3 regions of the Halomonas sp. MES3-P3E genome follow, and region 1 is predicted to be linked to each of the others. Evidence: predicted binding sites of a transcription regulator. Region 1 holds the regulator's gene; each other region holds the start of a gene.

Region 1 (10,896 bases):
CTGTTTGGCGATGCCCTAGATCGCGCCACAACGCTTCATTATCGCGTGCGAGGCCCTTGGACCTCGCCGCAGGTTACTTTAGAAGGCCCCCAATGACCGCATATAAAAGTGATGTAGATACCGCTGCAGCCATCCTGTTGACTCCCGGAGGATTGGATTTAGACGCTCTGGAAACAGGGCTAGGCTACGCCATGGGCGCGGGTATTGACTACGCCGACCTTTATTTTCAGCGGACTTGGCAAGAGGGCTGGGTGCTGGAAGATAGCGAGGTAAAAGAGGCCAGTTATAATATCGATGGCGGTGTCGGCGTGCGTTCGCTGGCGGGTGAGAAGACCGGTTTTGCCTACTCCAACCAAATTACCGCTGATGCATTGATGGATACCGGTCGCACCGCGGCTGGCATTGTGCGCAGTGGTAAGCGCTTGCCTGGGCAGCTGGTTAGTCCAGTGTCCGCCATGTCGCGCTATGCAGGGATTGATCCCTTGGCCGGCCTGAGTGCTGAAGAAAAAGTCGCCATGCTGAAACAGGCTGACCGTGTGGCGCGTGCTGCCGATCCCAGTATTAGCCAGGTAAGTGCCTCCTTATCGGGCACTTATGAAGTGGTGTTGGTACGGGCTAGTGATGGCACGTTGGCGGCCGATATCCGCCCGCTGGTGCGCTTCAATGTCAGCGTGATTGCAGTTAAGAATGGGCGTCGCGAACGCGGCAGCGCCGGTGGTGGCGGTCGTTACTCCATGGCTAAACTGCGCGATGATCAAGTGGCGGAGCATTACGCCAAAGAGGCGGTGCGTCAGGCATTGGTCAACCTGGAAGCCATCGATGCACCCGCAGGGCAAATGCCTGTGGTGTTGGCATCCGGCTGGCCGGGGATCTTGCTGCATGAAGCGGTAGGGCACGGCCTGGAAGGTGATTTCAATCGTAAAGGCAGTTCCGCCTTTGCCGGCAAGATGGGCGAGCGCGTGGCCGCTAAAGGCGTCACCATTGTCGATGATGCGACGATATCGGATAGCCGTGGCTCAATGAGCGTGGATGACGAAGGGACACCGGGTCAGTATACGCCGCTTATTGAAGACGGCATTTTAACGGGCTATATGCAGGATAAGCTCAATGCCCGATTAATGGGCATGGCGCCCACAGGAAACGCGCGACGTGAATCTTTCGCCCACTTGCCGATGCCACGCATGACCAATACAGTCATGCTGGCTGGTCAGGATGAGCCTAGCGATATTATCAAAAGCGTAAAGCGCGGTATTTACGCGGTCAGCTTTGGCGGCGGCCAGGTGGATATTACCTCGGGTAAATTCGTGTTCTCCGCCAGCGAAGCCTACCTCATTGAAGATGGCAAAGTAACGGCGCCGGTGAAAGGAGCCACGTTAATTGGTAACGGCCCAGAAGCGATGCAGCGGGTATCCATGATTGGTCATGATATGGCGTTGGATACTGGTATCGGCGTGTGCGGTAAAGAGGGGCAGGGCGTGCCGGTCGGTGTCGGCCAGCCTACCCTCAAATTGGATGAGCTGACCGTTGGCGGCACGCAGTCTTAAAAAAGTTTTTTTAAAGCGCTAAGGTTTCGCGAAGGTGTTTGAAGAGCTTACGCGAGCTGGTCGGTGGTTTGCCCTGCTCGCGTTCCCGCTGGGCGTTGCGAATTAATTGACGCAGCGTTTGGCGGTCCGCATCGGGATGCTCCTCCATGAACAGGTCAACAGCATCATCGCCTTCGTCAATTAAGCGTTCACGCCATTTTTCGAGACGGTGAAACGCGTGGTCGCGCTGTTCCTGCTCTTGATCAATGGAGTCGAACACGCCTTGGATGGCGGCGAGGTCCTCTTTACGGATAAGTTTGCCGACGTACTGCATATGGCGGCGGCGGCCTTCATGAGAACGAATGCGCGAGGTTTCCTCGATAGCGCGCAGCATATCGTCAGAAAGGGGAAAGCGGGCGCGCTCTGCCGGTCGCATGGCGATTAACGTTTCCCCAAGTGCCTGTAAGGCATGCATTTCGCGTTTGAGTTGCGACTTGCTTGGGCGTTCTTCCTGCTCTTCTACTTCAACGGGGTCGGGACGTTGCTTACGCATAGTGTGGCTCACAGATAAAATTCGTTGCGGCATTATACCAGCTGCGAGTACAACATTGATTCGCCGAAGACATTCTCTTGGAGACATTCGGTTGAGAAAGGAGGCCATATGGCACAGGCATTTGATGCATCCGCGCAGCAGTCGTTACTGACCGCGCGGGCCGAAGAGGCGCTAGCGCTGGCAAAGCGCTTGGGCGCGGATGCTGCCGAAGTAGGCGCAAGCGTCGATCAGGGAATAGGTGTGAGCGTACGCCAGGGCGAAGTTGAAACGGTTGAGTTATCCCGTGATCAGGGCATCGCCGTGACGCTTTACGTAGGCCAGCGTAAAGGTAGTGCCTCATCAACGGATGCTAGCAGTGCCTCGATCCAGGCTGCGGTAGAAAAAGCGCTGGCGATTGCCCGCTATACCGGAGAAGATCCGGCCGCCGGGTTGGCCGATGCATCGTTGATGGCCACCGAGTTACCCGATCTGGAAGTGCATTACCCCTGGGCACTCACAACCGATGAGGCGATCGAGCTAGCGCTTGCTTGCGAGCAGGCGGGGCGTGATGTTGACGGTATCTCTCAGTCGGATGGCGCATCACTTTCGAGTGGCGAAGGCGTGCGCGTTTATGCTAATAGCCACGGCTTTTTAGGCACCCAAAAGGGCAGTAGTCACTCTCTTTCATGCATGCTGATTGCACAGGATGCGAGCGGTATGCAGCGCGACTACGACTACACTTCTGCACGCGATCCCAAGGCACTGCGCGACCCCGCCGAGGTGGGCCGTGAGGCCGCCGAGCGTACGCTGCGCAGGCTCGGCGCAAAACGTCCGCCCACGGGTACCTTTCCAGTGCTATTTGACCCGTCGCTGTCCAGTGGCTTGATTGGTCATTTACTGAGTGGTTTAGCCGGTGGTGCTTTATATCGCCAAGCCTCGTTTCTGTGTGATCGGCTTGGCACGCCGCTGTTTCCCGATTGGTTCAGCCTTGAAGAACGTCCAATGGAAATCGGTGCCACAGCGAGTTCGCCGTTTGATGGCGAGGGCGTGCAAACCCGTAATAATCGTTTTATCGATCAGGGTAGCATTGCCAGCTATATGCTCTCTTCCTACAGCGCTCGTCGGCTGGGTATGCAAACCACGGGTAATGCCGGTGGGGCACGAAATGTGCGTTTGGTGGCACCACTGCAATCCCGTGACAGTCTATTAAAAGAGATGGGCCGGGGTATTTGGGTAACCGAGCTGATGGGGCAGGGCGTTAACGGCGTGACCGGTGATTACTCACGTGGCGCTGCAGGGTTTTGGGTAGAGGATGGAAAAGTACAGTACCCGATCGAGGAGTTTACGATCGCTGGGAACCTGGAGCGGATGTTTGCCGGGTTAGTGGGGATTGGCGATGACACCGATACCCGTGGCAGTGTTCACACGGGTAGTTGGTTAATTGATGCCATGACCGTAGCGGGAGATTAAAAGCTACTGATCTTCCTCAAAACGAGCATCGAACAGCGCTTGAATAGCATCAAGCGCCTGTTCGGCGTCATCGCCTTCAGCGTTGATGGTTAGCTCGGTACCGCAAGGGGCCGCGAGCATCAGCAGTGACATGATGTTGGCGGCGTCAGCGACCTGTTGCTGTTTTTGAACACGTATTGTCGCCGTGAACTGTTGGCCGCATTTTACCAGTTTGGTCGCCGCGCGTGCATGCAGGCCGCGTTGATTGGTAAGTGTGAGAATTCTTTCTGGCACCCTGGTTCCTTTTCGCCGAGTGGTGTCATTAATGGATAGAAGCGCTTAAGACGTTGCTTGCTGCTCGTCGGTTTGGGATGTGCTGGCGGGCGGAGCAGCTAGCTGTTCATTTAATGTGTACTGCAAGCCTAACTCGCGATGACGTAATTGAATTTCGCCCATACTGTGTACTAATCGCTCTGCTAGCTGTTCGACCATATAGACCGAGCGGTGTTGCCCACCGGTACAGCCAATCGCGATAGTCATGTAGCTACGCTGGCTATCTTGGTAAGCGGGCAGCCAGCGCTCAAGCCAAGCCTGAATATCGTTAGTCATGGCGTCTACGATGGGATAACCGCTTAAGAAGGCCACTATGTTCGCATCGCGGCCTGTGAATTGGCGTAGCGTTGGGTCCCAATATGGGTTTGGCAGGCAGCGCACGTCGAAAACCAAATCAGCATCCAACGGTACACCGCGCTTATAACCAAACGACTCAAGCGTCAGCGTGAGCTTGTCGCGCCGCTGATGGGCGACTTGGTCGGTAATGCGACGACGCAAATCGTGAACTGATAGCCTCGAGGTATCGATCAATAAATCGGCTAGATCACGAATGTCGAGCAGCGTTTCTTCTTCTTTATTGATAGCCTCTTCAAGCGTCATTTCGCTATCGCGCGTCAGCGGGTGCCGCCGCCGTGTTGCGGAGTAACGCTCAAGTAGGATGCGCGCATCAGTGGTCAGATAGATCACTTGAAAATCAATTTTACGTTGCCGCAAATCCTCTAATAAAGAGGGCAGTCGTGCCAGGGCGCCAGGCAAGTTACGGGCATCAATACTGACCGCCAAATGGGCGCGGTCGCCCTGGTCGCGTAATTCGTCCACCAACGACCCCAGCAACATGGCAGGGAGGTTATCAATCGCATAGTAGCCAAGATCTTCAAGCGCTTGTAAGGCGATAGATTTACCTGACCCGGAGCGGCCGCTAATGATCACCAGTTGCATAGAGTCTCGCTTTGCTTAGATCAAGCTGCATTGGGGGTGGTGGGCGAAGCATCAACTTAGCGTGTAAAATACCATTAGTTGGCTTTCACAACTTAAATTGGCGTTAACGACTTAGGACGTTGAATGCTCACGCATTTTGGCGGTAATAAGCTCAAGCAGCTCGCGCTGACTGCCTGCCTTGCGCAGCTGGTGGCGAGTATCCGCATCATTCATGATGGTCGCTACCTGGCCGAGTAGGGATAGGTGCGTGTCGTCTGCCTCTTCGGGTACAAGTAGGACAAACACCAGATCAACTGGGTCGCCATCAATGGCGTCGAAATCAATCGCTTCTGACAGTTTTAAAAAACCAGCGATAGGCGCCGAACAGTGCGGGCTGCGTGCGTGTGGGATAGCCACGCCATTGCCGATACCGGTGCTGCCTAAGCGTTCTCGACCGATTAACCGGCTAAACACTTCTTGGCTGTCCAGGCTGGGCGTATTTTGTGCGATAAAGGTGCTGAAAAATTCCAGCACCCTTTTTTTGCTGCCCCCGGGGACGTCAAAGAGAACTCGTTCCGGGGGGAGTATGGTTTCCAACGTCATTGAATTAACGCACGCCTGCGCCTTGGGCGCGAGCTTGTGCTTTTTCCTTATGTTTAACGAGTTGCCGATCAATTTTGTCCGCTAATGCGTCAATAGCGGCGTACATATCACTGTCTAGGGCTTCCGCATGTAAATCAGCACCTGCTGCGTGCAGCGTACAGGCGGCCTGCTGGCGCTCTTTCTCCACAGATAAGGTGACTTGCACCGTGGTTATGTTGTCGTAATGGCGCTCTACACGTTCAAGCTTTTCGTTGACATAGTCACGCAAGGCGTCAGTCAGTTCTACGTGATGACCAGTGATATTAACTTGCATTGACGTACTCCTTATCCATCGGACTGTACTTCGATTGTAACCCTTTTTGCCGCGTTGCAAAGCCCTTGTCGAGAGTTTCCCTAAAACGTTGATTTGTGCTAGCGCAAACGACGTCGCTCGCTAGAGGAGGGAATGCCCATGGCTTCACGGTATTTAGCCACCGTTCGACGCGCTACTTGAATTCCCCCCTCCCCTAATAGCGTGACTAAGCGGCTATCAGAAAGCGGCTTGCCTGGCGGCTCCTCTTGAACCAATTTCTTCAGCCGAGCGCGGATAGCGGTGCTTGAATGGCTGTCACCATCCTGGCCGCTGACTTGGCTTGAGAAAAAGTATTTGAGTTCAAATACGCCGCGAGGCGTATGAATAAATTTCTGAGTGGTTACCCGGGAAATAGTCGATTCGTGCATTTCCACGGCCTCGGCGATATCGGCCAATATGAGCGGCTTCATGGCTTCTTCGCCGTGTTCTAAAAAGCCAATTTGCCGGGTGATAATCTCGCGGCCAACGCGCAGTAGCGTATCGTTGCGGCTAGAGAGGCTCTTGATCAGCCAGCGTGCTTCCTGCAGGTGTTCTTTTAAAAACTGATTGTCCTGACTTTTATCCGCACGCTTTATTAAGCTTGCGTAGTCGGGCTGAATGCGAAGCCTTGGCAATGCCTCAGGATTGAGCTCTAAGTGCCAGCCTTCGTGGTCATGGCGTACGACCAGGTCGGGCGTTACATAACTATCATCGGTATCGCCATAGGCGCTGCCTGGGCGTGGATCAAGGCTACGAATGAGGAGAATGACATCAGCCAGCTGGTTATCATCGAGTCCCAGACGGCGTTTAAGTAAGCGCATGTCATCTTTGCCTAGTGCTTCCAGAAACTGCCGTACTAAGCGGCGGGCAGGAACCAGCAACGGCGTATCTTCGGGAAGAATGGCCAGCTGCAGCATCAGGCACTCACGCAGGTCGCGGGCGAATATCCCTGTTGGCTCAAATTGCTGAAGCTTAAGCAGAATAGTTTCTACTTCGCGCTGGCTAAGCCCATCGACACCTTGGGCGCGAAGCCCTTCACGGATATCGTTGAGCGGCTGAGTTAAATAGCCATTAGCATCTAGCGCGTCGATAAGACTTTCTGCGACAAGTTGCTCTCGCGCGCCAAAATCAGTCATGGCGAGCTGCCACAGCAAGTGCCCATGAAGACTCTGGCCAGCCGCTTGGCGCTCAAAATCAGGTCCTTCGCTGCTGGAGCCACCGTGACTGCCTATATCTTGGTAGGTGTCAGACCAATCACTATCTACCGAGAGCTCGGTGGGAATGCTCTCTGACCACTCTTCCTCTTTGGGCTCGCTGGCAGCCTGTTCGCCAAATTCATCCTCTTGTTCCAGCATGGGGTTGGCATCTAGGGCCTGCTGAATTTCTTGACGTAAGTCCAGCGTTGATAGCTGTAACAGAGCAATGGCCTGCTGCAGCTGAGGTGTCATGGTCAGCTGTGTGCCCATGCGCAGTTGAAGAGAAGCTTTCATGACCATCTGAGAACCACTCGTTAATCAGAATGCTCCACCCTAGTGTGAGTAGGTCTCCGGTGCAAGTGCAATAAGCATGCCATTGGTAGTAAAGTTGTTGTAGAGCGCTAATTAGAAGTGAAAAATAAGCTAGAGGCGGAAATCAGCGCCTAGATAAACCTCCCTCACTTTCTGGTTAGTGAGTATCGAGGCTGGAGAGCCGCTGGCGATGATTTGACCATCGCCCACGATGTAGGCGATATCACAAATATCCAGGGTTTCGCGAACGTTGTGGTCGGTGATCAGTACGCCGATGTGGCGCTGCTTTAATGCCCGAATAATGGTTTTGATCTCGCCCACCGAAATGGGGTCTACGCCAGCAAAGGGCTCGTCCAGCAGAATGAATGCGGGTTCTGTCGCCAGTGAGCGAGCAATCTCCACACGCCTGCGTTCACCGCCTGAAAGGCTCATGCCCAGGTTGTCGCGAATATGGGTAATGTGAAAATCTTCAAGTAGCGCTTCCAGGCGCTGCTCGCGGTCGCTACGGCTGAGTTCTTTGCGTGTTTCGAGTATCGCCATAATATTATCGGCAACCGATAATTTACGAAAAATAGACGCTTCTTGCGGAAGGTAGCCGATACCCGCCGCAGCGCGTTCATGCATTGGCGCGCGGGTTAGATCTACATCGTCGATACCCACTTTGCCAGCATCGGATTTCACCAGCCCCACAATCATATAAAACGAGGTGGTTTTGCCCGCGCCGTTAGGGCCCAGTAAGCCCACGATGCTGCCTTGGGAGATCTCTAAATTGATGTCTTTTACGACTCGACGTCGCTTATAGCTTTTGGCCAAGTGATGGGCATATAGGGTTTTGATTGGCGCAGTGTCTGTAGTTGCCAAGGCTTGGCTCCCTATTGTTCAGGCTGAAGGGTCATACGTATGCGCTGGGGCTCGCTGCCGTCAACGTCAGAGCGTGCTTGAATCACTTCACGGTCAATAAAATACTCAAGGCGCCCGCCGGTGAACGTATCCTCGAGCTGGATCAGCTCGGCTTGGTCAATCAGCTCTACGCGGCGCTCAGCGACGTGATAAATAATCCGTCGCGCCCAGCCTTCAGTGGGGCCATCTTGGCCTTCAACTTGATGACGCAGGTAGGCGCGTTCGCCGGTGGATGTCGCTTTCGATAGTTCGCCAGCCTCGTTGCGTTCGATCTCTACCCGTTCGCCTCGCAACTGCATTTCGCCTTGGCGAATATCTACATCCCCGGTGTAAACGGCGGTGCCTGCCCGCTGGTCCAGATCTAAGCGGTCGGCTTCTACTTCTACAGGGGCTTGTTGTGACGTTTGGGCCATTGCCGATAACGGCATCGTGAGGGCAAAAAGAGTGGTGGAGAAAAGGGCTGTATAAATAATGGCTTTCATGGCGGCTCCTCTTAAGGTTGCGTGGCCGGGGGGTGTGTGCCGCGCACATTATCATTTAGGCGGACCTGGCTGGTGTTAAGCCACGCGTCCATACGTGAAGCGCTCATTTGCTGGGGTGGTTGCTGCAGTAATACCGGTGTTTCACTCCAAGCATGTTGATTAAGGCCATCATAATGCAATAGCTCGGTATCAAGCTGCCAGCCTTCATCCGGGGCGATCAGTCTGGCCGAGCCAGACATCAGCAGGGCCTGTGTAACAGTGTTGAGCGTGCCTACTTCGGCGCTAGCCAGCCACTGACGATTCTCACTATCATACAGTACCGCTTGTGGTTCTTCCGTCCAGGTTTCGCTTCGCTGCGGCGTATGAATAAGCCGCGGCGTTTTTAGCGACTGCATAACGTTGCCGTTATCGCCGAACAGGGTGATTTCAGCATTTTCCAGTACGTGGCCTGGCTCTTGAGCCTGCGCGTCGGGATCGATGCTAATGTCTTGAGGCCCGCGGGGGTCAAGCCATACCAATAAAGCCCCTAAGGCAATCACCAGTCCGGCTAACCAGATGCGTACTTTAAAGCGTTTAACCATTTAATTGCGGCCGTGCAGGTAGGTGTCGAGCACCGCGCTCCAGTGCCCTTGAGCTTCAAGCAGCGTATCGCAGATTTCGCGGACGGCACCGTGGCCACCTAGACGTTCCGTGGTCCAGTCGGCGTGGGTATGCATGTAATCTGGCGCATTAGGGACGGTAATGCCGACGCCGCAACGCTTAATAGCGGCCAAGTCAGGTAGGTCGTCACCACAGTAGGCCACCTGCTCTAACTCTATATCGAGACGCTGGCAAAGCCCGCGCAGGATGGCAAGCTTGTCTTCACAGCCTTGATGGACCAGGTCGATGCCCAGTGATGCGGCGCGCTGGCTCACCATGGGAGAGTCGCGGCCCGTCACCAGCGCTACATGTATACCCACTCGCTTGAGAAGCTTCAGCCCATGACCATCCTGAGTATGAAATGCTTTGATTTCGATACCGTCAGCCTGGAAGTAGAGGCGGCCGTCGGTCAGTACGCCGTCAACATCCAACGCTAATAGGCGCACGCGGCGGAGTCGATCAAGTAGCGCATTAGGTAAGGTCATAGAACCTCCTTATCATTAAATTCGTAAAGCGGGTCGGTAATATTGCTGAATGACGCCGCTGTCTTAAATAACGCCGCTGGCAAGCAGGTCATGCATATGTAGCGCCCCGATAGGACGCTGTTGTTCATCAACCACTGCTAGCGCCGTAATGCGGCTCTCTTCCATGATGCGTACCGCTTCCGCCGCCAGGATATCGGGGCCGATGCGCTTGCCCGGCCGGGTCATTACATCGTCAACGATGACATCGCGCAGGTTGTGAAACTGGTCGAGCGTGCGTCGAAGGTCACCGTCAGTGTATACCCCGGCCAGGCGGCCATCGCTATCTACCACGCAGGTAAAGCCTAGCCCTTGACGGGTGATTTCCAATAACGCGTCGCGCAGCGGGCTTCCCAGGGGGACTTGGGGCAGTCGCTCACCGTCGTGCATAAGATCTCTAACGCGCAGCAGCAAGCGTTTGCCTAAGCTGCCACCAGGGTGGGAAAGGGCAAAATCTTCAGCGGTAAAGCCGCGCGCTTCCAGCAGCGCCACAGCCAGAGCGTCGCCCAGGGCGAGCGCCGCCGTGGTGGAGCTGGTGGGGGCCAGGTCGAGCGGGCATGCCTCACGCTCTACGCCGCTGTTCAGGTGCGCATCAGCGTGTTTAGCCAGCGTGGAGTTGGGGCGGCCTGTCATACTGACTAGCGGCGTACCCAGGCGTTTAAGCAGCGGTAAGAGCGCAGTGACTTCGGCGGTTTCACCCGAGTTAGACAGCGCCAATACCACATCGGAACGGGTGATCATGCCTAAATCGCCGTGGCTGGCTTCACCAGGGTGAACGAAAAAAGCTGGTGTGCCTGTGCTGGCAAGTGTGGCCGCCAGCTTACCAGCGATATGCCCCGACTTGCCCATGCCGGTCACCACCACGCGGCCTTGGCAGGCGAGAATTAGCTCGCAGGCACGGTCAAAACTTTCGTCTAGTTTGGCTTGAAGGCCGCCAATGGCTGCCTGCTCAATTTGCAGCGTACGCAATGCACTTTCGCGTAGTAGGCTGGGTGGAGCGAGAGGCTGGCGCATAGCGTTTTCTCTTAATCCTTGAACATATAAAAAGTAGTAACCACCAAGAATAACATCTTGGCACCCTTTATAGGCAGTCGTTGAGATAGTAGTTGGAGACGTTAGCCCGGGTGCGTTTTGACGATAAGGCGGCCTGCTACCGG
Region 2 (10,896 bases), on a different contig from region 1:
GCCAGCATCAAGGCAAAGTTCAGCGCCTGGGTAATGATCGACAGATACACCCCGGTAACCCGCGAGCGGAAGGCCAAGAAGCCGAACACCAGCGCCAGCAGCCCGGGGGCCAGCAGCACCATGATGAAAGCAAACCAAGCCATATCGAAGCCGTGCCAGAACCACGGCAGGCTGTCCCAGTTGAGGAACACCATAAAGTCGGGCAGTACCGGGTGGCCGTAGGTGCCTCGATCACCAATCTGGCGCATCAGGTACATGCCCATTGCGTAACCGCCGATAGCGAAAAAGGCGCCATGGCCGAGGCTTAAAATACCCAGATAACCCCACACCAGATCCACCGCCACGGCGAGCAACGCATAGCTTAGGTACTTACCGAACAGGTTGACCGTATAGGCGCCAATATGCAGCGGGCTATCCGGCGGAACCGCCACGTGCAAGAGGGTAACTAGCGCCAGCGCGGCCACCAGCACGCCAAGAAAAATCTGCGTAGAGCGTTCGCTAAACGGGCGAGTTAGCCAAAAATTCGTCGATGATTCGGTCGTTAGTGACATCGTTTAGCCCTCCGCAGCCCGGCCCTTCTGCGGGAAGAGTCCACGCGGGCGTTTTTGAATGAATAGGATGATGAAGACCAGCACGATGATCTTGGCCAGTACCGCGCCTGCCCAAGGTTCCAGCACTTGGTTGATGACACCCAGCGATAGCCCGGCCACCAGCGTGCCCCACAGATTACCCACGCCGCCGAACACCACCACCATGAAGGAGTCGATGATGTAGTTTTGCCCCAGATTAGGGCCGACGTTGGTGAGCTGGGAGAGCGCGACACCGGCAAGCCCGGCCACGCCGGAGCCCAGCGCAAAGGTCATAATATCCACACGGGTGGCGCGAATGCCCATGGAGCGGGCCATGGCGCGGTTCTGGGTAACAGCACGCACCTCAAGCCCTAGCCGCGTACGGCGCATGATCAGCATCAGGCCTACAAACACCACCAGCGCAAAGCCGAGCACATACATACGGTTAAGGGTGAGCGAAAGCGCATCGTTCACTACCAATGAACCGCTCATCCACTCGGGGGTGATGACGGTACGGTTGAGTGGAGAAATCACCGTGCGCACCAGTTGCTGCAGAATCAGGCTGATACCGAAGGTTGCTAGCAGCGTCTCCAGCGGGCGGCCTTTTAGGAACTGAATCACACCGCGCTCGATCGCCACGCCTGCTAAGGCGGCAACCATAAAGCCAGCGGGAATCGATAGAATCAACGCCAATCCCGGCTGGCCGGGCAGCAGTTGCTGCATCGCCCAGGTGGTGTAGGCACCCAGCATCATTAGCTCGCCGTGGGCCATGTTGATCACGCCCATAACCCCGAAGGTAATCGCCAAGCCAATGGCGGCCAGCACCAGCACCGAACCAAGGCTCAAACCGAAATAGAGCGTTTCCAGGCCGCGGTTGATCTTGAGCTGCTGCTCGATGCCCGCCAGTGAAGCGGCAGCGGCATTGGCGACGACGGGATCATCACTGTTGGCTGCCCGGCTTAACGCCACACGCGAACGGGGGTGAAGGCTGCCGTCCAGCGCTTCAATGCCCGCCATTTCGCCCGCTTCGGCCTGGTAGATCGCTACGGCCTGTGTCAGGCGATAGCGCACCTGTTCATCGTCTTCCTGTTCGATCAAGTCCTCGAGGGTGGGCACCAGCTCACCATCTACTTCACCTAGCAGGCGCTCGGCCGATGTGCGGCGGCGCTCCACGCTAGGCGAGTAGAGGTCAACGACCGCGATGGCACTGCGCAGTTGGTTACGCAGGTTGTTATTAATACCAATACGTTCCAGGTCACGGCGGGACATCTCGCCCAGCGCTTCGCCGGTCAAAACATCGGCTACCGGCCAATCGCGGCCGCGGTTTTCCAATACCAGTACAAAGCGGCCGTCTTCGGTGCGCTGTAGGCGGCCATCCAGCAAGGCCTGCAGCCAATCACGAGCGCGCTCATCGTCGCTTTGCAAAATAGCGGTAATGGCTTCGCCTTTGGCGGTGTAGGACTCAACGTCCAGTGCTTCCAGCAATTCAAGGGCGGCACTGTCGTTAGCGCCCGTATTGTCAGAACCAGCGTTGTTAGCGGTGTCTGTTTGTGCCTGCGCGGTGAGGGTGGCCCCCAACAGCAGGAAGCAGAGCAGCGCCAAGGAAAGGAAACGCCTCATGGGGTTCTTCCTTTGGTTATTTAAAAACGGTTATCTAAGAGGGAAAGATAGCGTGCTCCTTGCCGCGCCAACCTCAAAATAACGGCGCGGCAAGGGAGTTGATGCCTTACTCAGCGAGTGCCGCTTCGGCTTCTTCTGCTGCGGTGCTGCCGCCGCACGAGCCGTTAACGACGTTGAAGTTGCCGCATTCCATCGGCTTGCGCCAATCGGCAATCAGGTCACGCGAGCCAGGCAGGTAGTCCGACCAGGCATCGCCTGCCACGGTAGACGGTGTCTGCCAAACGATATCGAACTGGCCGTTGTCCTGAATCTCACCGATCAGCACCGGCTTGGTGATGTGGTGGTTGGGCATCATCGCCGCATAGCCGCCGGAAAGGTTAGGCACGGTGACACCAATAATGGCGTCTTTAACCGTGTCGACGTCTGTCGTGCCCGCTTTGCGAACCGCTTCGGCCCACATGTTGAAGCCAATGTAGTGCGCTTCCATTGGGTCGTTGGTCACGGCCATATCCTCGCCGGTGTACTCAATCCAGGCATCGATAAAGTCGTAGTTGTCATCGTTATCGACGCTCATGAAGTAGTTCCAGGCAGCCAAGTGGCCCACTAGCGGCGCGGTATCGATACCGGTCAGTTCCTGCTCACCCACCGAGAAGGCGATGACCGGAATATCGGCCGCATCGATGCCCTGGTTGGAAAGCTCGGTGTAGAACGGTACGTTGGCGTCGCCGTTCACGGTCGAGATCACCGCAGTGGGTTTACCCTCTTCACCGAAACGGCGAATTTCGGCCACGATGTTCTGCCAATCGGAGTGACCGAAGGGCGTGTAGTTGACCATGATGTCCTCATCCGCGATGCCGTGCTCATCCTTGAGGAACGCTTCGAGGATACGGTTGGTGGTGCGCGGGTAGACGTAGTCGGTACCCACCAGCGCAAAACGCTCGATACCCACTTCGTTGATTAAGTATTCAACCGCTGGAATCGCCTGCTGGTTAGGCGCCGCGCCGGTGTAGAAGACGTTTTCAGAAGACTCTTCGCCTTCATACTGCACCGGGTAGAACAGTAGACCGTTAAGCTCTTCGACAACGGGCAGTACCGATTTACGCGATACCGAGGTCCAGTTACCGAAGATGACGTCGACTTCTTCTTGTGCCAATAGCTCACGGGCACGTTCGGCAAACAGCGGCCAGTTAGACGCCGGGTCAACCACCACGGCTTCCAACTGACGACCCAGCAAACCACCGGCTTCGTTCTGCTGTTCAATCAACATTTCGACGGTGTCTTTGAGTACGGTCTCACTAATCGCCATGGTGCCGGAGAGTGAGTGCAGGATACCGACTTTGATGGGGTCATCGTCTTGCGCGATGGCCTGGGCACTGGCTCCCATAACCGCCGCGGTGAGCAGCGCGGTGGCGAAACGGCCAGGCGAGCGGCTTGAGCGCGCTTGTTGTTGGTAAGAGAGCGTCGAGCGAGTATGGGTATTGTGCTGCAATGTGGTCACTTGAACCTCCTTGCACCCCTTATCTCTGGGGCTTGTTTATTGGCTTCGTATTCAAGGAGCCGGTTGGAAACTCCTCAATACGTCCACTAGCCATTAATACCTGCAAGGGGTGCGCCAGTTTGGCACAACGTCCATTTTAAATTACTTAATCAATTACTTAGCAGTCTTAAATTATTCTCAAATATAACCCCATGCACCAATATACAGCGCAAAACGGCGACTAAAGCACGCCATCAATGCACCAATAAGTTTCAGTGCACCATATGGGCGCTCTGGTCTTTTTGTATTCTGGTTAATTACTTAATACTTACTGATCAGTTACAAACGACAAGGTCAACACAACACAGTTTTGACGGCTTCTAAAGGTATTGTAAATAAAAAACGGGGCGTCAACTTTCGCCGACGTCCCGTTGTTCACGATTGATCTCTTTAAGTATCAATCGCTTTCAGGCGAGCCTGAAGAGGGTGTTTTTCCCTTCATTCCACGACGCAGGAGGGGACCCACAATATAAGGCAAGATCAAGCCCAATCCAGCAAAGACCCAAAGGCCGATAGCCAGGCCGCTATCCCAAAGAATCATCCAGTCGCCATCAGAGATATCCATGGCATGGCGCAGGTTCTTCTCCATCTCAGGCCCCAGCAACAAGCCAAGAATCACTGGCACCAGCGGAATCTCAAGCTTGCGCAGAACGTAACCGCCCACCCCAAAGGCCACCATGAAGTAGAGGTCAAAGATGGTGTTACTGATCGAGTAGATACCCACGAAGGCAATCATCGTGACGATTGGCAGCAGGTACATGGGTGGTACGGACAGCAGTTTGACGAAGATGCCCACCAACGGAATGTTAAGGATCAGCAGTAAGAAGTTACCAATCAACAGCGCCGCGATCACGCCCCAGACGATGTCGGCATTCTGGGTGAACATCAACGGTCCTGGGGTGATATTCAACGAAATCAGCAGCGCTAGCAGCACCGCTGTCGTGCCGCTACCCGGCACACCCAGTGTCAACATAGGAACCAAAGCACCGCTGGACGCGCCATTGTTACCAGCTTCAGGCGCCGCCACACCGCGCGGGTCGCCTTGCCCAAAATAGCCTTTCTTACCCAACACACGTTTTTCAAGGGTATAGCTGATGAAGCTACCCAACGAAGCACCGGCACCCGGTAGCACGCCGGCAACAAACCCCAGCACCCCGCCACGGAAACTGGTGGGTAGAATGTCGCGGATATCCTTCCAAGAGAGAGAAAGCTTGTTGACCTTCATCTTCTCCTTACCACCGCCAGCACGCTCCTCAATGAAGAACAACAGCTCGGAAATGGCAAACAGACCGACGATAGCAATAATGAAGTCGACACCTTCAAAGAGTTCAAGCACGCCGAAGGTGTAGCGCTGAACGCCGGTATTGTCGATACCCACCGTAGCGATCATTAGACCAATACAGGCGGCAACCACTGTTTTGATAGGGTTTTTGCCGGTGATGCCGCCTAAGGTAGCGAACGCCAGCAGGAAGAGCGCGAAATATTCTGCCGGACCGAACGTCAGGGCGAAATTAGCCAGCAGTGGCGCCAGCAGAATCAAACCAATAGTGGCGATTAGACTACCAATAAAGGAGGCGACGGCAGAGATTGCCAGTGCCTCGGAAGCCTTGCCTTTCTGGGCCATGGGATACCCGTCAAGACAGGTCATCATGGCGGGTTCATCGCCGGGAATATTCAACAGAATCGATGAAATACGCCCACCGTACATGGCACCCGCATACACGGAGGTCAGCATAATCAGGGCGGTTTCTGGTGCGAGTCCCAAACTGAACGCCAGCGGAATCAGGATGGCCACACCATTGGCTGGGCCTAATCCCGGCAAGGCGCCGATCAAGGTGCCTAGAAAAGCACCCAGCAAGGCGAACATTAGGTTATGGGGCTGCAGAGCAACGCCAAAACCATCCATCAAATAACCTAGAGTTTCCATTAGTTCATCTCCAGGAATGACAACAGACCCAGCGGCAAGGCGAGATCAAGTGCGAAGCTAAACAGAAAGTACACCACCACACCCGAAACTGCCCCGGTCATGTAAGCATTGAACGGCCGAGCCCCCATGCGCCAGCAAAGCGTTCCCACCGCCAACGCCGTGCTAATAATAAAGCCCAGCGGCTGAAGCAACATGGCGTAAAAGATCAGCACCACCACGGCGATAATCAGCTCGATACCGGTACGGCTCCATGGCCAGGCGTTGTCGGGATCAGGGCGTACAATCAGATAAAGGCTGGAAATTGCCAGCACCACGGCCAGCAACTTCGGAAAAGTGTCGGGGCCGACGGCTTCGGCCCCACCAAACGGTTCCGGGAACTGAGTCGCGGCCCAGCCGTACGCGACGGCCAGGACGATCATCAAGACCCCAAAGATGCGGTCGTTAAAGGTCATTATTGAATTAGCCCAATATCTTTAGAAAGCTGCTCAATGTCATTGATCTGGTTGAGTACGAATTCTTCAAACTCACCAGCGGTCATGTGGAAAGGCATCAAACCGTTCTGTGTCATGACACTCTGCCACTCTTCACTTTCATAAATAGTGTCCATGGCATCGGTCCAATACGCTTGCGCTTCTTCGGAGACATCCGCCGGCATATAAAAGCCGCGCCAGTTGGGGCCAATGGCATCGATGCCTTGCTCACGGGCGGTGGGGATGTCAGCCAAGTCACCGGGCAGGCGCTCTTCAGAGAGAACGGCCAGGACGCGCAAGTCACCGGACTCCATAAACCCTTGGGCTTCGGTTATATCACCGGTAAAGGCGTCCACGTGGCCACCGATCACCTGGGTTAATGCTTCGCCACCATTGTTGTATGACAGGTAGGCGACGCGCGGAAGGTTCTCGACATCAGCTGCCTGAGCAGCGATCAGCACTTTGAGATGATCCCAGCCGCCTTTGGCGCTACCACCAGCGAACTTGACGCTGCGCGGGTCTTCCTTGAGCGAGTCCATCAGTTCATTGAGGTCATCAATCTCGGAATCAGCGGCCACGGCGATAATCCCGTAATCCGCCCCTAGGGCACCGATCCAATTGACCTGATCGGCAGTCAACCCTGGGAATTGCCCTTGGGCCAGACGAGTGGTCGTGGCGGTAGACGCGGCAACCAGCAGGTGGTCGTCGCCAGCGCGCTTGCTGACGGTATGAGCAAACGCCACACCGCCACCAGCGCCAGCCATGTTGATGGTTTGTACATTCGCCGGAACTAGATCAAGTTCCTGCATGACATTCCCTACGCTACGGCAAGTAAAGTCCCAACCGCCGCCTGGGTCAGAGGGCGCAATACACTCTACCTTTCCTTCTGGCTCGAAGGCTGAAGCGGTACTGGAAAAGGTGGTAACAGCCGCTAGCGGAAGGCTCAGCAGAGTTAGGAGTTTAAAACGAGTCATGGCGTTCTCCACGTATCAGTGTTGTTGTGTGGGTGCGGTTGTATTGATGTTGTTGTGTGAGGCGTCTTATTGTGAGACTGCACGCCGCGAACGTTAGAAGACCACTGCCCTGACCGACAAGCTTGTGCGCATAAAAGACAAAAAGTTCTTTATGGGCATTTTGTTCATTTTGTTCACGCCTGTTTGCTTGCAGTACGCACTTACAGAGCATCTAGCCATTTGTGTGCCGTTGCTAACAATCGGTAGCGTCGCTCGGGCCTCCCTACATCACCATAGCCCAGCTCGGCACTCACCGCCTGCTCGGCGACCAGGAACTCTAGATAACGCCGCGCGGTCGAGCGGCTGGCGCCCATGATGCGTGCCATCTGCATGGCGGTAAGCGAGTCAGGGGCGCCAGCCAGTGAATCGATCACCCGGCGCAGCGTCAGCCGATCAATCCCTTTGGGCAGGGCTTGAGACAAGGTTTGAGTTTTAGCACGCGGCGTTTCGCCGGGCTTCAAGCGCGCCAGTACGTGATCCAATTCGTCCTGGCTCATCTCGACTCGATTGGCCAACGCCTCTCTCTCGCGACGAAAGCGGGTCAGCATCTGGGACATCCGCGCGGCCTCAATGGGCTTGATAAGATAGTCAAACACCCCACCGCGTAGCGCTTCGCTGATGGTTTCCACTTCCCGGGCGGCGGTAACCATCACGATATCCACATGCACATGGTCGCGGCGAATCGCCCATAGCAGCTCTAAACCCTCAACGTCGGGAAGAAAGGCATCCAATAAAATTAGCTGGATGCTGGCAGCATGCTCCGCCATGAGCGCTTTAGCTTCGCTGCCATTACGTGCCATACCCACTACATAAAAACCGTCGCTCTGTTCTATAAAGGCCCTGTGGATATCAGCAATGCGAAAATCGTCTTCAACGACCAAAATGCCGTACTGCCCATCAGACATTACTTTCCCCCTAGCCGTTGTGGTCACTGTTTTTGAAATTGTTGTTGAGACTGTTCTTGAGACTGTTCTTGAGACTGTTGTTAAAACTGTTGTTGATACTGCTGCGCGCACAGCGAACGGTCGAGCACTGCAATAAAGCAGGCGCCACCCAACTCACTCTCTTCCAGCGTCACCGCGCCGCCGTACTGGCGGCAGAGCCTGGCCACCAGCGCCAGGCCAATGCCCTGGTGCTTGCCAGTTTTGGTCGAGAAACCCTCCTGGAAAATCGACTCAGCAAATTGAGCGGGCACCCCCGGCCCGTTATCTTCCACTTCGATCAGCAGCTGTTCGCCCAAATCGGTAAAAAATAATCGCACTTTGGGCTCTTCACTCGGCCCATTCAGCGCTGCGTGACAGGCGTTGTCCAGCAGGTTACCCACCACGCTCATCATCACCTCTTGACCGGTGGGCGTTAGTGGGCAAGAGAGTGAGCTTTGCTCATCGATTTCCAGCGCCACGCCGAGCTCCCGCGCGCGGGTTAGTTTACCCAGTAGCGTGCCGCTAAGCACGGCGTCAGCCACGTTGCGCATTAAAAAGCTCATCTGCGCCTGGGCGCGCTCGGTTTCCTGATGGATCAGCGCCAGGGCTTCCTCGATGCGTTGTAACTGCAGTAATCCGGAGATGGTGTAAAGCTTGTTGGAAAACTCATGGGCCTGGGCGCGCAGCATATCCACATCGCGGCTGGCCTGGGTTAACGCTTGGGAGAGATCGACTATCTCACGACGGCTACGGAAGGTGGCCACCGCCCCTTCAATCTCTCCTTCGTACAGAATCGGCACCCGGTTGACGACAACAGGATGATCACCCAGCCACATTTCCTGATCGAATTCCTGCTCACCGCGACGGAGCACCTCCTGCAGCCTCGAATTGGGCACCACCTCACGAATGGGTTGCCCCAGCAGTACATGCTCGTCATCCAAGTTAAGAAAACGCCGCGCCTGCTGGTTGACCAGCGTGATATGCCCTTCTCGGTTAACCGCCAGGATGCCTTCGTGGATCGACTGCAGAATGGCCTCTTTTTCCATCGCCAGCCGCGCAATCTCGTAGGGCTCCAGGCCTAAAATGACCTTTTTAAGGTGCTGCGATAGCCAATAGGCACCGGCAAAGCCCAGGCAGATCATCAGCGCCACCAATATCCAGCCAAAGCTGTTATAGCGCGCCACGTCCATCTCGACGCGATCCATCATGAAACCGACGGACACCAAGCCAATAATATTGCCCTCTTCATCCCAGATAGGTGCTTTACCACGCATGGCGGTACCTAGTGAACCGGTTGCCTCGGAGACATAGAACTGACCATGGATCAGCGCCTGATCGTTATCTCCGCCCACCATCCGTTGTCCTATTCTTTCCGGCAAGGGGTGGGAGTAGCGGATGCTTTGGGCATTGCCCACCACGACATAGCGCGCCCCTGTTTCTTGGCGTACCCGTTCTGCCAGCGGCTGGATAATAAAAGCGGGATTAGGGATATCAAATGCGTTGATAATTTGCGGCATTGACGCCACCGTTTTGGCTACCGCCAGCGCCCGTTCGCCCATCTGCTGGCTAATGATTTCCGCCTTGCGGAGATTGAGATACGTGCCCTGTGCCAGTAGCATGCCCGCCAGCAATAGCCCCACCAGCAGCATTACCTGCAGGCGAAAGCTGCGTTTGTACCAACTGCGCCTAGCGCGGGTACGGCGCCAGCGCTGCAGCTCGGCGAGTGTTCGGGGGCGAGTAGCACTCATAGATAGACTCGAAATACATGACCGCACCATTATGGCACGCGCCAGCAGACGGCGTTAATCGCCGTCAACCTAGGCCTTCGTTCGCTGATATAATGCTCGATTGCCGAAACCAAGGAGGGATGTAGTGGCTATTGTTGCGAGAATTGTTCGATGGATGCTCTTGCTGGCCTGCTGGCCACTGTGGTTAACCGCAGCCTATGCCAACCCATTTTATGCCCCACCACCGCCTAAGGAAGATGCCCCCGTATTCAGTGGCGATGCAGAGCTTGGTTTTACCCACCTTTCAGGCAATACCAACAGTCAAACCCTGATTGGCAAAACGCGGCTGACGTGGCTGACTGGTAAGTTTACTTACTCCTTGCGTGGTGAAGTGCGCAATGTGAGTAAGGATAACGAAACCAGCGCCGAGCAGTACCTGGTCGCAGGACGCGAACGCTATGAACTGGATGGCCCCCACTACCTGTTTGGGTTTGCCCGCTGGGAGAAGGATCGCTTTGCCGGTTACGACCAGCAGTTGTCAGCGATTGGCGGTTATGGGCGCCAGATTCTTGAGAATGACACCCATACGTTGTCGCTGGAAGCGGGCCCTGGCTATCGTCACGATCGACTGCGCGATTACGACGATGAGCGCTTGATGGTGACCTACACCGCGCTGGATTACCGCTGGGAATTTTCTGACTACGCCGATATCGAGCAGGAAATGTCCCTTGAGTATACCGACCAGAACACGACGTCCCGCTCGCTAACGGCGCTCACCGCTAGGCTAAATTCAAAGCTGTCGCTGCGCCTATCCCACGAAATCAAGCACAACTCGCAGCCGCCCGACGACACCAGCGAACGCACGGACAGCACCACCAGTGCGTCGCTGCTTTATCGTTGGTAGCGCCTGGGCGGCGCTTCCCCTTGACGATCAGAAGTGGAATTTAACCAGCGCGCTGACGGCGCTTTCGGTGTCCATGACATCGTCGGCAAGGCCATATTTATGGTGCCAGTACGAGTACTCGATCCCGGCGTAAAGTACGCCTGGGTGGCCGCGATAGTGGCCCAAATCAAGTTTCAACTGCGGATTGAAATGAAACTCTGCGGCAT
Region 3 (10,896 bases), on a different contig from region 1:
CGTGAGAGGCGGGATCATCTCCTACCACAACTACGGCTAGGCCCGGTGCTCGTGCGCCTGCATCTTTACGTGCGGCAACCTTCTCGGCAACCTGTTGGCGAACAGTAGCAGCGATGGCTTTGCCATCGATTAGTTGGGCAGTCATGTAGAGAAATCCCTGTGGACGTGGAAAAGGGCTAGGCGGTGTCTCGAAGCCTTTTGACGTAATGGCTTTTAAGGCAGTACCTAGTGCTGCTAGCGCAGTTGGCTACGCTTTCTAAGGCGGCAATTTTCGCACGCTAGGGCACCCAGGCAAAGCGCCTTCACGAACAATCACTTTAATGGTTGACTTTAAAATTAAAAATAGTAATATATGCCTCGCTTGAGACGGACCAAGCGGTAGCGTCTAGGGTGATGAAAAATCGGGATGTAGCGCAGTCTGGTAGCGCGCCTGCTTTGGGAGCAGGATGTCGGGGGTTCGAATCCCTCCATCCCGACCACACCTAAACGTGAAAGGTAGTAGCTTGCTTTTTCAAGCTTTGGTTGTGGTCTAGTGCTCATCAGTATTCGTTATTTCTGAATGCTTTTTGTGCGCCCATAGCTCAACCGGATAGAGCAACGGCCTTCTAAGCCGTAGGTTGCGGGTTCGATTCCTGCTGGGCGTGCCACCTAATTTCAGTGGTAACAACCCGTCAGAGAATCATATCTTCAAGTGTGTAATACCTGTTTTTACGTAAGATTGTCTATGGTGGGTGTAGCTCAGGGGTAGAGCCCCGGATTGTGACTCCGGTGGTCGTGGGTTCAAATCCCATCATCCACCCCAGTGACAATATTTGCGTTTCCAGTTTTAGGTTGTGGTGGGTGTAGCTCAGTGGTAGAGCCCCGGATTGTGACTCCGGTGGTCGTGGGTTCAAGTCCCATCATCCACCCCATTACCCCGCATACTTCCTTCTTGTTATTTCCTCTTTTTTAGCGTTTACCTCCCAGCGATTATGCCCTTTTTAGGGATTTTTTCGTTTCTGAATTTTATATCGCTACGTTCTTGTTAACACGTTCCTGCTAGCGCGGCATTACTTTAATGCGATTGCCGACCATGTTGGTAAGCGGTTCAGGCATGCCGAGTAAATATCCTTGTGCATAGTCAATTCCCATCTGATGTAACGTATCCAATGTTGCCTGGGTTTCAACAAACTCAGCAATGGTCTTAACGCCCAGTGCTTTACCGACGGCATGAATCGCCTCAACCATTGCTCTATCAATCGGATCTTGATGCACATTGCGGATAAAATTACCGTCAATTTTTAGATAATCGACGGGTAGCTGCTTCAAGTAGCTGAAAGAGGAAAGCCCGGTGCCAAAATCATCCAATGCAAACCGGCAGCCGTAGCCTTTCAGGGTATGAATCAATGTTTTGACACGTGAGAGCTGTGCGATCGCGGTGCTTTCAGTGATTTCAAAACAGAGTGTGCCGTGAGGCAGATAGGCAGTGGACACCTGAGCAATAAGATCCTGACAAAATTCAGCGTCAGAAAGCGATGCCCCGGATAGATTGATGCCCCATAGGCTATGCGCTGACGGAACAGAGTGGCGGTTTTGATCCCCTAGCCAGGCCAGAGTATTGCGAATTACCCAACGATCAATGCGTCCCATAAAGTGGTAGCGCTCAGCGGCAGGTAAAAAACTTCCTGGGGCGATGAGTTCACCATGCTCTTCGAGCCGAAGTAATATCTCACGGTAGGCGGGGGCGTCAGCACAAATGGCTTTGATCGGTTGAGCAAAAAGGCGAAAAGCATCATTGTCCAGGCCATTTTGCAAGCGCTGAACCCACTGTAGCTCACCGTGCTTTTCCAATAAAAAATGATCATCAGGCTGATAGCAGTGGATACGATTGCGGCCTGCCTCTTTGGCGGCGTAGCACGCCGCATCAGAGGCGTGGAGTGCTTGGCTAAGCTGCATAGGCTGAGCAGCATGGAGTTCTACCAAGCCAATACTGACCCCAATCCCAAACGTATGCTCTTGCCAGGCAAAACGATAATTCTCTATATCGCTGCGTAGTGCCTCGGTAATCACTAGTGCTCTTTCTATCCCGCAATCTGGTAGCAGTAGGGCGAACTCATCGCCACCGAGACGCGCGGCAATATCGCTGCTGCGTACATGGGATTTCAGCTTTAATGATACTTGGCGCAACAGTTCGTCACCCGCAAGATGACCGCAGGTATCATTGACGATTTTGAACTGATCAAGATCCAGGTAGCACATCACGTGCTGGCCATCCTCCCGATTGAGAAGCGCTGTAAGTGCTGTTTCAAAGGCGCGCCGATTCAACAGGTCGGTTAGGTTGTCGTGGCTGACCTGATAGCTCAACTGTTCAGTAAGCTGGCGTGTGAGGCTAACATCTTGAAAAACCACAACAGCGCCCAGGGTAATGCCGCTGCGTGAACGAATGGGTGAGGCGCTGTGCTGGATGGGGGTATGCGTGCCGTCATGGTGGACGAGCATGCAATGTTCGGTTGATTGCACTGGCGTTAGCTGTGTCAGTACTTGCCGGGCTGGATTACTTATGGAGTCGCCGCTGATTTCCTCAAGTAGTTGGTAAACCACATGAATAGGTTTATCCATGGCCTCTTCAAGGGTCCAGCCGGTCAGTCGCTTGGCTTCCGCATTGATAAACGTGACATTGCCGCTGGCATCACAGGTAATTACGCCATCTCCGATGGAGGCTAGAGTGGTGCGAGCAAGATCACGTTCGCGATTTAACTGCTCTTGAAGCTGTCTGCGCTCGGTGATGTCGCGCACCATGCCAGAGCGCTCTGATGCGGAGCCGCTGGCGCCTTCGCTCACCTGTATTTCGAGATAACGCACTCGCTTATCGGCTGTACGTCGTTTGATTTCATGGCGTGCACCGGGTGTCAGCTTGAAGTTCGGTAGCAGCGTGGAAACGGGTTGGCCGATGAGAGTGGCGGCGTCGACATTAAAGAGCATCTCAGCGCCGGGGTTAAGGCTTGTCAGCGAGCCGTCTGCTTGCCAGGTGATTACTCCATCGCGCAGGTTACGCAGCATCACGCGGGTGTGGCCGAGGGCGGTTTCAAGGGCCGCTGTTACCCGATTATAGCTGGCCGCTATTTCGCCCACTTCAGTAAACGGGTCGGCTTCAATTCGCCGGCGAATATCGCCTTGCTGTTCGTGCTGGCGCATATGTTCGAGTAGCTGGTTCAGCTCATTATTGGCGCCATGCTCGGCTAAATTAAGACCCATTTTTTCAGCTTCAGGCGAGACCCTTAAGGGCAGAAAGCGACGAGTGATACGAAATAGCAGCCATGCGCTGCCAAAGCTCCAGATGCCACAAACGACAACACCAAGAAGCTGAATGCCGAATTGAGCGGGTCGGGACAGGCCACTATCCAGCATTGTCATATCCGCCACCCAGGGTAGTGCGAGTGTGCCCCAAATGCCTGATACTAAATGGGCAGGTATGGCGCATACGGCGTCATCAATACGCTTACTCAGCAGCCATTCGCTGGTCAGTACCATTAGCACGCCGCTAACCGCCCCCAAGCCAAATGCTGCTGGGAGCGAGATCACATGCGCACTGGCGGTGACGGCGACTAGACCAGCAATGGCGCCATTAATTGCGTACATCACATCGGCGTAACGACGTGTGCGCATTCCCATGAGCATGCCGGAAAGGATGCCGCCAACGGCTCCAAGCACGGTATTAGCCAATATGCCGGGTATCTGGTCAGTAACAGCCAAGGTGCTACCGCCGTTAAAGCCGAACCAGCCTAATATCATAAACAGCGCGCCAAGCATCGCGAGTGGAAGGTTGCCAGAGGGAAAAGCGGTAGGAGGCTTGTCGTGTGCGAAACGACCACTGCGGGGGCCGATGCAGAGTACTGCTGCCAGCGCTACCCAGCCACCTACACTGTGAACCACTGTGGAGCCGGCAAAATCAACAAACCCTAGAGCCCCTAACCAGCCTGCGGCACCACCTAGTAGCCCGCCCCAAGCCCAGTGGCCGAATACGGGGTAGATGATTAACGCGATCCAGAGCGCCGTCCAGATATATGCCAGAAAGGGCATGCGTTCCGCCACCGCACCCGACACAATGGTCGCGGCGGTCGCGCAGAACATTGCCTGGAAGATGAATACCGTAATCACCCAGCTGCCCGAAGCGTCTAACTGCCAGCCGAATAACGTTGTACCTACAACACCGCCCAACGAATCACCAAACATGATGCCGAATCCGATGAGCCAAAAAACACTGACGGCAATCGCAAAGTCCGCTACGTTTTTCATAGCAACATTAATCGCGTTCTTGGTACGCGTTGTGCCAGCCTCTAAGCATAGAAAACCAGCTTGCATCACAAATACCAGAGCGGCTGCCCAGAGTACCCAGAGCGTATCGATCAGCGAGCTATCCAGATTTAGCGTGGCAGGCATGGTGTTTTCCTTTGTCACTAGTACGAGGGCATCTTTTGGTGCGAGCGCTTCTTTTTGGTGCTTTATGTGTTTTTCGCAGAGGAGGAGAGGCCGTTACGACGTCGTCAATTGCATACCGTTCAGGTTACCTAATAGAAACTAAGCAATTGTTATGCCGCTAATAGTGTTGTCTTCCTTTTTAGCTCGCTATGGAGCATTAATTACTTATTTTTGGCTCTAAAACAGCGTTTTCTACTATATTAATGCAGTTGGTTTGGTGATATTTTTCAAATAGTTATTAATTACCAATCATGGTGCTGAATCGACAGCGGGGAGTGCATCAACATGGCGCGTCAAACGGTAGTTTTAGGAGCAGGGATGGTAGGTGTCAGCATTGCCTGGCATCTGCGTCAGCGCGGTCATGAGGTCACCGTGGTAGACCGCCTCCAGCCTGGTCGAGAAACCTCGTTTGGCAATGCAGGCATTATTCAGCGTGAAGCCGTTAGGCCTTACCCATTTCCACGGGATGTTAAAACGCTCTTGAGCGTATTGCCTAATCGCCGGGTTGATATTCGCTATCGTCCTGCGGGCATGGTGAATGCCGCTTCTCCGCTGTTGCGCTACTGGATGAATTCAGCGCCGAAGGCTTACCAGAAAATCGTGCCGGAATATGCATCTTTGATTCAGCAGTCACTGAAGACTCATGGCCCGATGATTGAGGCTGCCGGAGCGGAACACTTAGTGCGCAGGCAGGGATGGCTTGAGCTTTACCGTACCCCTGAAAAGTTGGCCGCACGGTTAAAAGATGCCGAAGAGGCGCGCCGTCTTTATGGTGTTCAATTTGAGCAACTGGATCGGGCTGCGCTGATGGAGAAAGAGCCTTCTCTTAGCGAACATATTATTGGCGCAATTCACTGGCTCGACCCTTGGACCGTGGCCGACCCCGGTGCGCTGGTCGCGGCTTATGCCCAAGCATTCAGCAATGATGGCGGGCGCATTCTGCAGGCGGATATCACCTCGGTTCAGCAGGTGGGTGGCCGGTGGCAGGTAAGTACTGCCGCTGAAACGTTAGAAGCAGACGACGTCGTGGTGGCGCTAGGGCCTTGGGCGGGTAGCTGGCTGAAGGAGCTTGGCTACCATTTCCCTACCTTTGTGAAGCGTGGCTATCACATGCACTACGCCCCACAAGCAGAGGCCAAGCTAAATTACTGGGTCATGGATGCTGAAATTGGCTACCTGCTGGCGCCGATGAATGCGGGTATCCGCTTGACCACCGGGGCAGAGTTAGACCGCCTTGATGCCCCCGCCGACGTTAACCAACTGGGCGCGGCAGAGAAAGTGGCGCGCAGTGTGTTTCCGTTAGGGGAGCGCCGCGATGAAGCCCCTTGGAAAGGTGCGCGGCCGTGCCTGCCCGATATGAAGCCAGTGATTGGCCCAGCGCCACGCCACCCAGGTTTATGGCTCGCCTTTGGGCATGGGCATCAAGGGTTTACTCTTGGTCCTGCAACGGGTCATTTGCTGGCAGATATGATGGAAGGGCAGCCTACCGCAATTGATATGAAGCCGTTTCGCGCTGACAGGTTTTGAACGGGCGCTATATTCGTTAATGATTCGGCGAGTTAAGCCGATAGTAGTAGATGCTGGCATTAGTAATAGTGACGATATCTTTGCGCGTGATCTAATGCTTTGCTAGTTTGTAAGTACATTTGCATACCATTAGGTGAAAATATGGATGTAGGCATCAGCAGTTCAGTCAGTGCCTCGCTTTATATGAATCAGGCGCAAACAGCCGAACAGGCGCAGATGCAGGTGTTCAAAGAAGCCTTGGACACCCAGGCTGAGCAGGTGACGGAAGTTTTAGCCTCTGCCAACACCGGTGCACAACCGGACTTGGCCAAAGAAGGCAGCGTCGGTACTCAGGTGAACACCTACGCATAACGCCTAGAAGCAGCATCTCGTTGCATGCTTCGTTAAAAACGCTGAATTCGTCAGCGTTTTTTTTGGCCTCTCCAATTGCTTAGTCACTCATAAAGCCAGCCGCGACAAAAGCGGTCTCCAGGCGTTACAATTGTCTCAATGGACATTGCTCACCGCGTGCTAATCAATCACTGGAAAGCGGCGCGGAGTAAACATTTTCAAAGAGGCACAATGAAAGAGACTCAGTTAGCCCATGAGGCGGGGCTTAGACGCACCTTTGCGATCATTTCGCACCCTGACGCTGGTAAAACCACCATTACTGAAAAGATGCTGCTGTTTGGCAACGCCATCCAGTTGGCCGGTTCGGTCAAGAGCAAGCGTAACGATCGGCACGCAACGTCGGATTGGATGAAAATGGAGCAGGAGCGGGGTATCTCTGTCACTACCTCGGTAATGCAGTTCCCCTATGGCGGGCGCATCGTCAACCTGCTGGATACACCTGGCCACGAAGACTTCTCCGAAGATACCTACCGTACGCTTACAGCGGTAGACTCTGCCTTGATGGTGATCGACGGCGCAAAGGGCGTCGAGGATCGTACTATCAAGTTGATGGAGGTATGTCGTCTGCGTACAACGCCGATTCTGACCTTTATCAATAAAATGGATCGTGATATCCGTGACCCCATTGAAGTAATGGATGAGGTCGAAACGGTACTCAATATTCAATGTGCGCCGATGACCTGGCCGATTGGCATGGGGCGTCACTTTAAGGGCGTTTATCACCTCTATAACGATGTGGTTCACCTCTACACCCAGGGGCAGGGTAGCCGAATCCCTGAAGACAAGCGTATTGAGGGCCTGGATAATCCCGAGGTCGATGCTGTGCTCGGGGAAGAGCAGGCGGAAGAGCTGCGCATGGAAGTGGAGCTGGTGCGCGGTGCATCCCATGAGTTTGATCTGGACGCCTATCGCCGTGGTGAGCTTTCGCCGGTCTATTTCGGTACTGCAATGGGTAACTTCGGCGTGCGCGAAATGCTAGACGGCTTTGTCGAATACGCGCCGCCGCCCCAGGCCCATGAAACCGATACCCGGGTCGTCACTTCTGATGATGATCGCTTCACCGGTTTTGTGTTTAAAATCCAGGCCAACATGGATCCCAATCATCGCGATCGTATCGCCTTTTTGCGGGTCTGCTCAGGCAAGTACGAAAAGAACATGAAAATGCGCCATGTGCGTATTGGCAAAGACGTCAAAATTGCCGATGCGTTGACGTTTATGGCCTCTGACCGCTCGCAGGTCGAAGAAGCGTGGCCCGGCGACATTATCGGCCTGCACAACCACGGTACCATTCAGATCGGCGATACTTTTACCGTCGGTGAAGATATGCGCTTTACCGGTATACCGCACTTTGCGCCAGAACTCTTTAAGCGCGTGCGGTTAAAAGACCCGCTCAAGATGAAGGCGTTGCAAAAAGGCTTGCAGCAACTTTCTGAAGAGGGTGCTACCCAGGTCTTTATGCCGATGGACAATAATGACCTGATTCTTGGCGCCGTGGGTACCCTGCAGTTCGATGTGGTCGCTCATCGCCTGAAAGAGGAGTATAAGGTCGACTGCTTGTACGAAGGCGTCAATGTGCAGACTGCCCGCTGGGTCTACTGTGAGGATGCTAAAAAACTCGAAGAGTTTAAGCGTAAAGCCAGCGCTAATCTGGCGATTGATGGCGGTGGCTATCTCACTTATATCGCGCCGACTCGGGTTAACCTGCAGATGACCCAGGAGCGCTGGCCGGACATTCGCTTCCAACCCACCCGCGAACACTAAGTTTTGTATGTTAATCGACGCGCACTGCCATCTCGACTTTTCTGAGTTCGATCATGATCGCACTGAGGTGTTTGAGGCTGCCAAGGCGGTGGGTGTGGCGCGCTTTGTGGTGCCGGGTACAACCCGGGCCCGCTGGCAACAGGTGCTGGCGCTGGGCGAGCGGGATGACACCTCGGTTTGTCTGGGGCTTCATCCGCACTTTATGCAACAGCATCAAGAGGCCGACATCGAGGCGCTCGACCAATCGCTGAGCGAGCACCCTGAGGCCGTTGCGTTGGGCGAGTGTGGCATTGATGGCCGCTTTAGCGACACGCTGGACGCGCAGTGGCATTACTTTGATGCTCAATTGAGGCTCGCTAAGCACCACTCACTGCCGGTAGTGGTGCACTGCGTCCATGCTAACGATAAGGTCGCCAAGCGACTTCGCCAACTTGCGCTACCTCAAGCTGGGTTAATTCACGCTTTCTCAGGCTCTATTGAGCAGGCGACGAAGTTTCTCGATTTAGGTTTCAAACTGGGATTGGGCGGCGCGGTAACTTATGAGCGTGCCAAACGGTTGCAGCGAACCGTTAAGGCACTGCCGGATGACGCTTTTGTGCTTGAAACCGACAGCCCTGATATGCCGCTAAGCGGCTACCAGGGCAAGCGTAATGAACCGTGCCGGGTAGCGGAAGTATGTAGTGTGGTGGCTGCCCTACGCGGGCAAACGGCGGAACAGGTAGCGACCATAAGCAGCCATAACGCCACGACGCTGTTTGGCTTACCTCACGCTTAGAAGGCGGAAAGGCTAGTTATTAAGGCCAACCGCCAGCTGTTCGGGGTCAACTCGCTCAATCGTATAGGGTAATGGTAGTAAAGTGGCTGGCGCCCCTGCGAGAAATACGGGCACTGTTTCTTCCACGACCTTGGTACTCATTACTGCAAGCAGCTCGACGCCGCCTTGCTCGTTAAAGGCGCTGACCACGACTTCGCCCACCGCTTTATCGTCACCGTTCGTCAGGCTGGCGCCTACCTCGGGTAGCGCTTCGGATAGTGCTTGCGCCTCTACGCTAATATGCATCAGACGCTTTTTAACCTGACCGCGAAAGTGGGCGCGGGCGACGACTTCCTGGCCGGTATAGCAGCCTTTCTTGAAGCTAATCCCGCCCAACGCTTCCCAGTTAAGCATTTGCGGTAAAAAGTGATCCTTCTGCGCATCGGTCAACCACGCCAAGCCACTGCGAATATCCTCAAGCTGCCATGCGTTACGGTCTTCGTCGTCGTCCTGGAACGATATTTCGTCGCCATGGATATCGTGATCGAAACACAATAGCCAACGCGGTGTCTTACCTGGGTAGCGCAGCGCACAGAGCTGATCATTGTTGCTGTGAGTGCCAACCTGCTCTGGGAATTGCAGGCCAAGTTGGTCAGCGAGTGACTGGACGCCCTCATCGGTGCCGATGAACGTAAGGTTAGGCAGTGCCGTCAGTTCGGCCTTATAGAAGGCGGCGAATTTTTTAAGATGGTTGGCTAAACTATCTAACAGGGTGCTGCTTAGTAGCAGCCGAAAATGGTTTTCCCCCATGCGCAGCAACTGAGCATTGGCTAACATGCGGCCCTTAGGTGTGCAAAAACAGGTCAGCGGCGCAAAGTATCCATCGGCTAGGCTGACTTGGGCGCTAGTCTGGCCTTGAAGGAACTTTTCTGCATCGGCGCCTTTCACATCCAGCGCGGCTAAGTGAGTAAGGCGGACGCTGCCAAGGGCGGAATTGCGTGAGGTAACGGTCGCCATAAAAACTCCTGATCAAAGTGGTGATTTGTCAGCCATTCTAAGCTTGCGGACAAATGAGTGTGCACGTATTGCCTTTAAGTGCGGGCAGACGGCATTAATTGCAAGGCACTATTAGCGTGCTAGACTCTTTCCCTCGTAGGAGTCTTGCATTGGCCAATAGGCAGGGAAATGGTATGGCGCAGCAATCATTAACATTTCAGGGTGTTAAATCGGTCGAGCAGGTTAACAAAATTACCACAGCACTCATGATGCTGGACGGCGTTGACAGCGCCGAGGTGGGCCGCCATGGGGCTGATGTCGATGGACGTGCAAAGCGTGAAGCGCTGATTAACGCCATTGAAAAACTCAAGCTAGGCATCAAGGTATCCTAATGCACATACCTATTACCGTCATTAGTGAGCGCAACCATGCCTTTAGGCAGCGTGTTGAAGTCGATGGTCTGGAAGATTTGTATGCCGATGTACCGCCAGTGGTTGGTGGCGAGGGCAGTGCCCCTGATCCGCACGACTATTTCGATATCGCCTTGGGCACGTGTAAAGCAATTACCGTGCAAATGTACGCCAAGCGTAAGGGATGGCCACTTGAAGGAGTGACCGTCACTGTGCAACGCGATGATGGTCAGGAACGAAAAGGTATTTACAGACTGGGTGTCGCTTTAACACTGCACGGCATTAATGACCCTGAGCAGCGCGCCAGGCTAGAAGAAATCAGCCATCGTTGTCCCATTCAGCGTTTGATGACCGAGTCCACGGTTGAGATAGAGACACGTCTTGTTTAGTTACCCTTAAAATAGTTTTCCTTTTTGGAGCATCGATGAGCAAAGCCTTTCGATTACAGTCAAAATTTCAGCCTGCCGGTGACCAGCCCGCCGCCATTAAAGGGCTGATTGGTGGCCTGGAATCAGGGCTTGCCCATCAAACGCTGCTAGGCGTTACCGGCTCGGGCAAAACTTTCACCATGGCCAACATCGTCGAACAGCAGCAGCGCCC

The links. The regulator sigma-54, encoded in region 1, starts transcription at its own class of promoters, with help from an activator protein. The targets are predictions, from matches to a motif close to TGGCACNNNNNTTGCTNT.
Region 2: the regulator sigma-54 is predicted to act here: its motif matches at 3,787-3,804, upstream of urtA (urea ABC transporter substrate-binding protein).
Region 3: the regulator sigma-54 is predicted to act here: its motif matches at 4,559-4,576, upstream of amt (ammonium transporter).

Annotation. Positions count from the first base shown of each region.
Region 1 is NZ_PJBT01000021.1:149,552-160,447, reverse strand. It holds gene CXF87_RS07965 (YhdP family phospholipid transporter) at 1-96, shown strand, start outside; gene tldD (metalloprotease TldD) at 93-1,544, shown strand; gene yjgA (ribosome biogenesis factor YjgA) at 1,555-2,076, opposite strand; gene pmbA (metalloprotease PmbA) at 2,185-3,525, shown strand; gene CXF87_RS07945 (HPr family phosphocarrier protein) at 3,529-3,798, opposite strand; gene rapZ (RNase adapter RapZ) at 3,844-4,776, opposite strand; gene CXF87_RS07935 (PTS sugar transporter subunit IIA) at 4,888-5,358, opposite strand; gene hpf (ribosome hibernation-promoting factor, HPF/YfiA family) at 5,363-5,671, opposite strand; gene CXF87_RS07925 (RNA polymerase factor sigma-54) at 5,770-7,185, opposite strand; gene lptB (LPS export ABC transporter ATP-binding protein) at 7,309-8,058, opposite strand; gene lptA (lipopolysaccharide transport periplasmic protein LptA) at 8,070-8,579, opposite strand; gene lptC (LPS export ABC transporter periplasmic protein LptC) at 8,591-9,160, opposite strand; gene CXF87_RS07905 (KdsC family phosphatase) at 9,161-9,703, opposite strand; gene CXF87_RS07900 (KpsF/GutQ family sugar-phosphate isomerase) at 9,767-10,753, opposite strand.
Region 2 is NZ_PJBT01000182.1:20,264-31,159, forward strand. It holds gene urtC (urea ABC transporter permease subunit UrtC) at 1-551, opposite strand, end outside; gene urtB (urea ABC transporter permease subunit UrtB) at 555-2,189, opposite strand; gene urtA (urea ABC transporter substrate-binding protein) at 2,296-3,687, opposite strand; gene CXF87_RS12705 (tripartite tricarboxylate transporter permease) at 4,124-5,653, opposite strand; gene CXF87_RS12710 (tripartite tricarboxylate transporter TctB family protein) at 5,653-6,105, opposite strand; gene CXF87_RS12715 (Bug family tripartite tricarboxylate transporter substrate binding protein) at 6,105-7,097, opposite strand; gene CXF87_RS12720 (response regulator) at 7,298-8,041, opposite strand; gene CXF87_RS12725 (ATP-binding protein) at 8,122-9,807, opposite strand; gene CXF87_RS12730 (DUF481 domain-containing protein) at 9,962-10,690, shown strand; gene CXF87_RS12735 (outer membrane protein OmpK) at 10,718-10,896, opposite strand, start outside.
Region 3 is NZ_PJBT01000185.1:162,941-173,836, forward strand. It holds gene folD (bifunctional methylenetetrahydrofolate dehydrogenase/methenyltetrahydrofolate cyclohydrolase FolD) at 1-145, opposite strand, end outside; tRNA gene CXF87_RS15610 (tRNA-Pro) at 403-479, shown strand; tRNA gene CXF87_RS15615 (tRNA-Arg) at 571-647, shown strand; tRNA gene CXF87_RS15620 (tRNA-His) at 728-802, shown strand; tRNA gene CXF87_RS15625 (tRNA-His) at 837-911, shown strand; gene amt (ammonium transporter) at 1,039-4,419, opposite strand; gene CXF87_RS15635 (NAD(P)/FAD-dependent oxidoreductase) at 4,744-5,985, shown strand; gene CXF87_RS15640 (putative motility protein) at 6,127-6,336, shown strand; gene CXF87_RS15645 (peptide chain release factor 3) at 6,547-8,136, shown strand; gene CXF87_RS15650 (TatD family hydrolase) at 8,144-8,911, shown strand; gene ygfZ (CAF17-like 4Fe-4S cluster assembly/insertion protein YgfZ) at 8,924-9,907, opposite strand; gene CXF87_RS15660 (hypothetical protein) at 10,081-10,278, shown strand; gene CXF87_RS15665 (OsmC family protein) at 10,278-10,685, shown strand; gene uvrB (excinuclease ABC subunit UvrB) at 10,721-10,896, shown strand, end outside.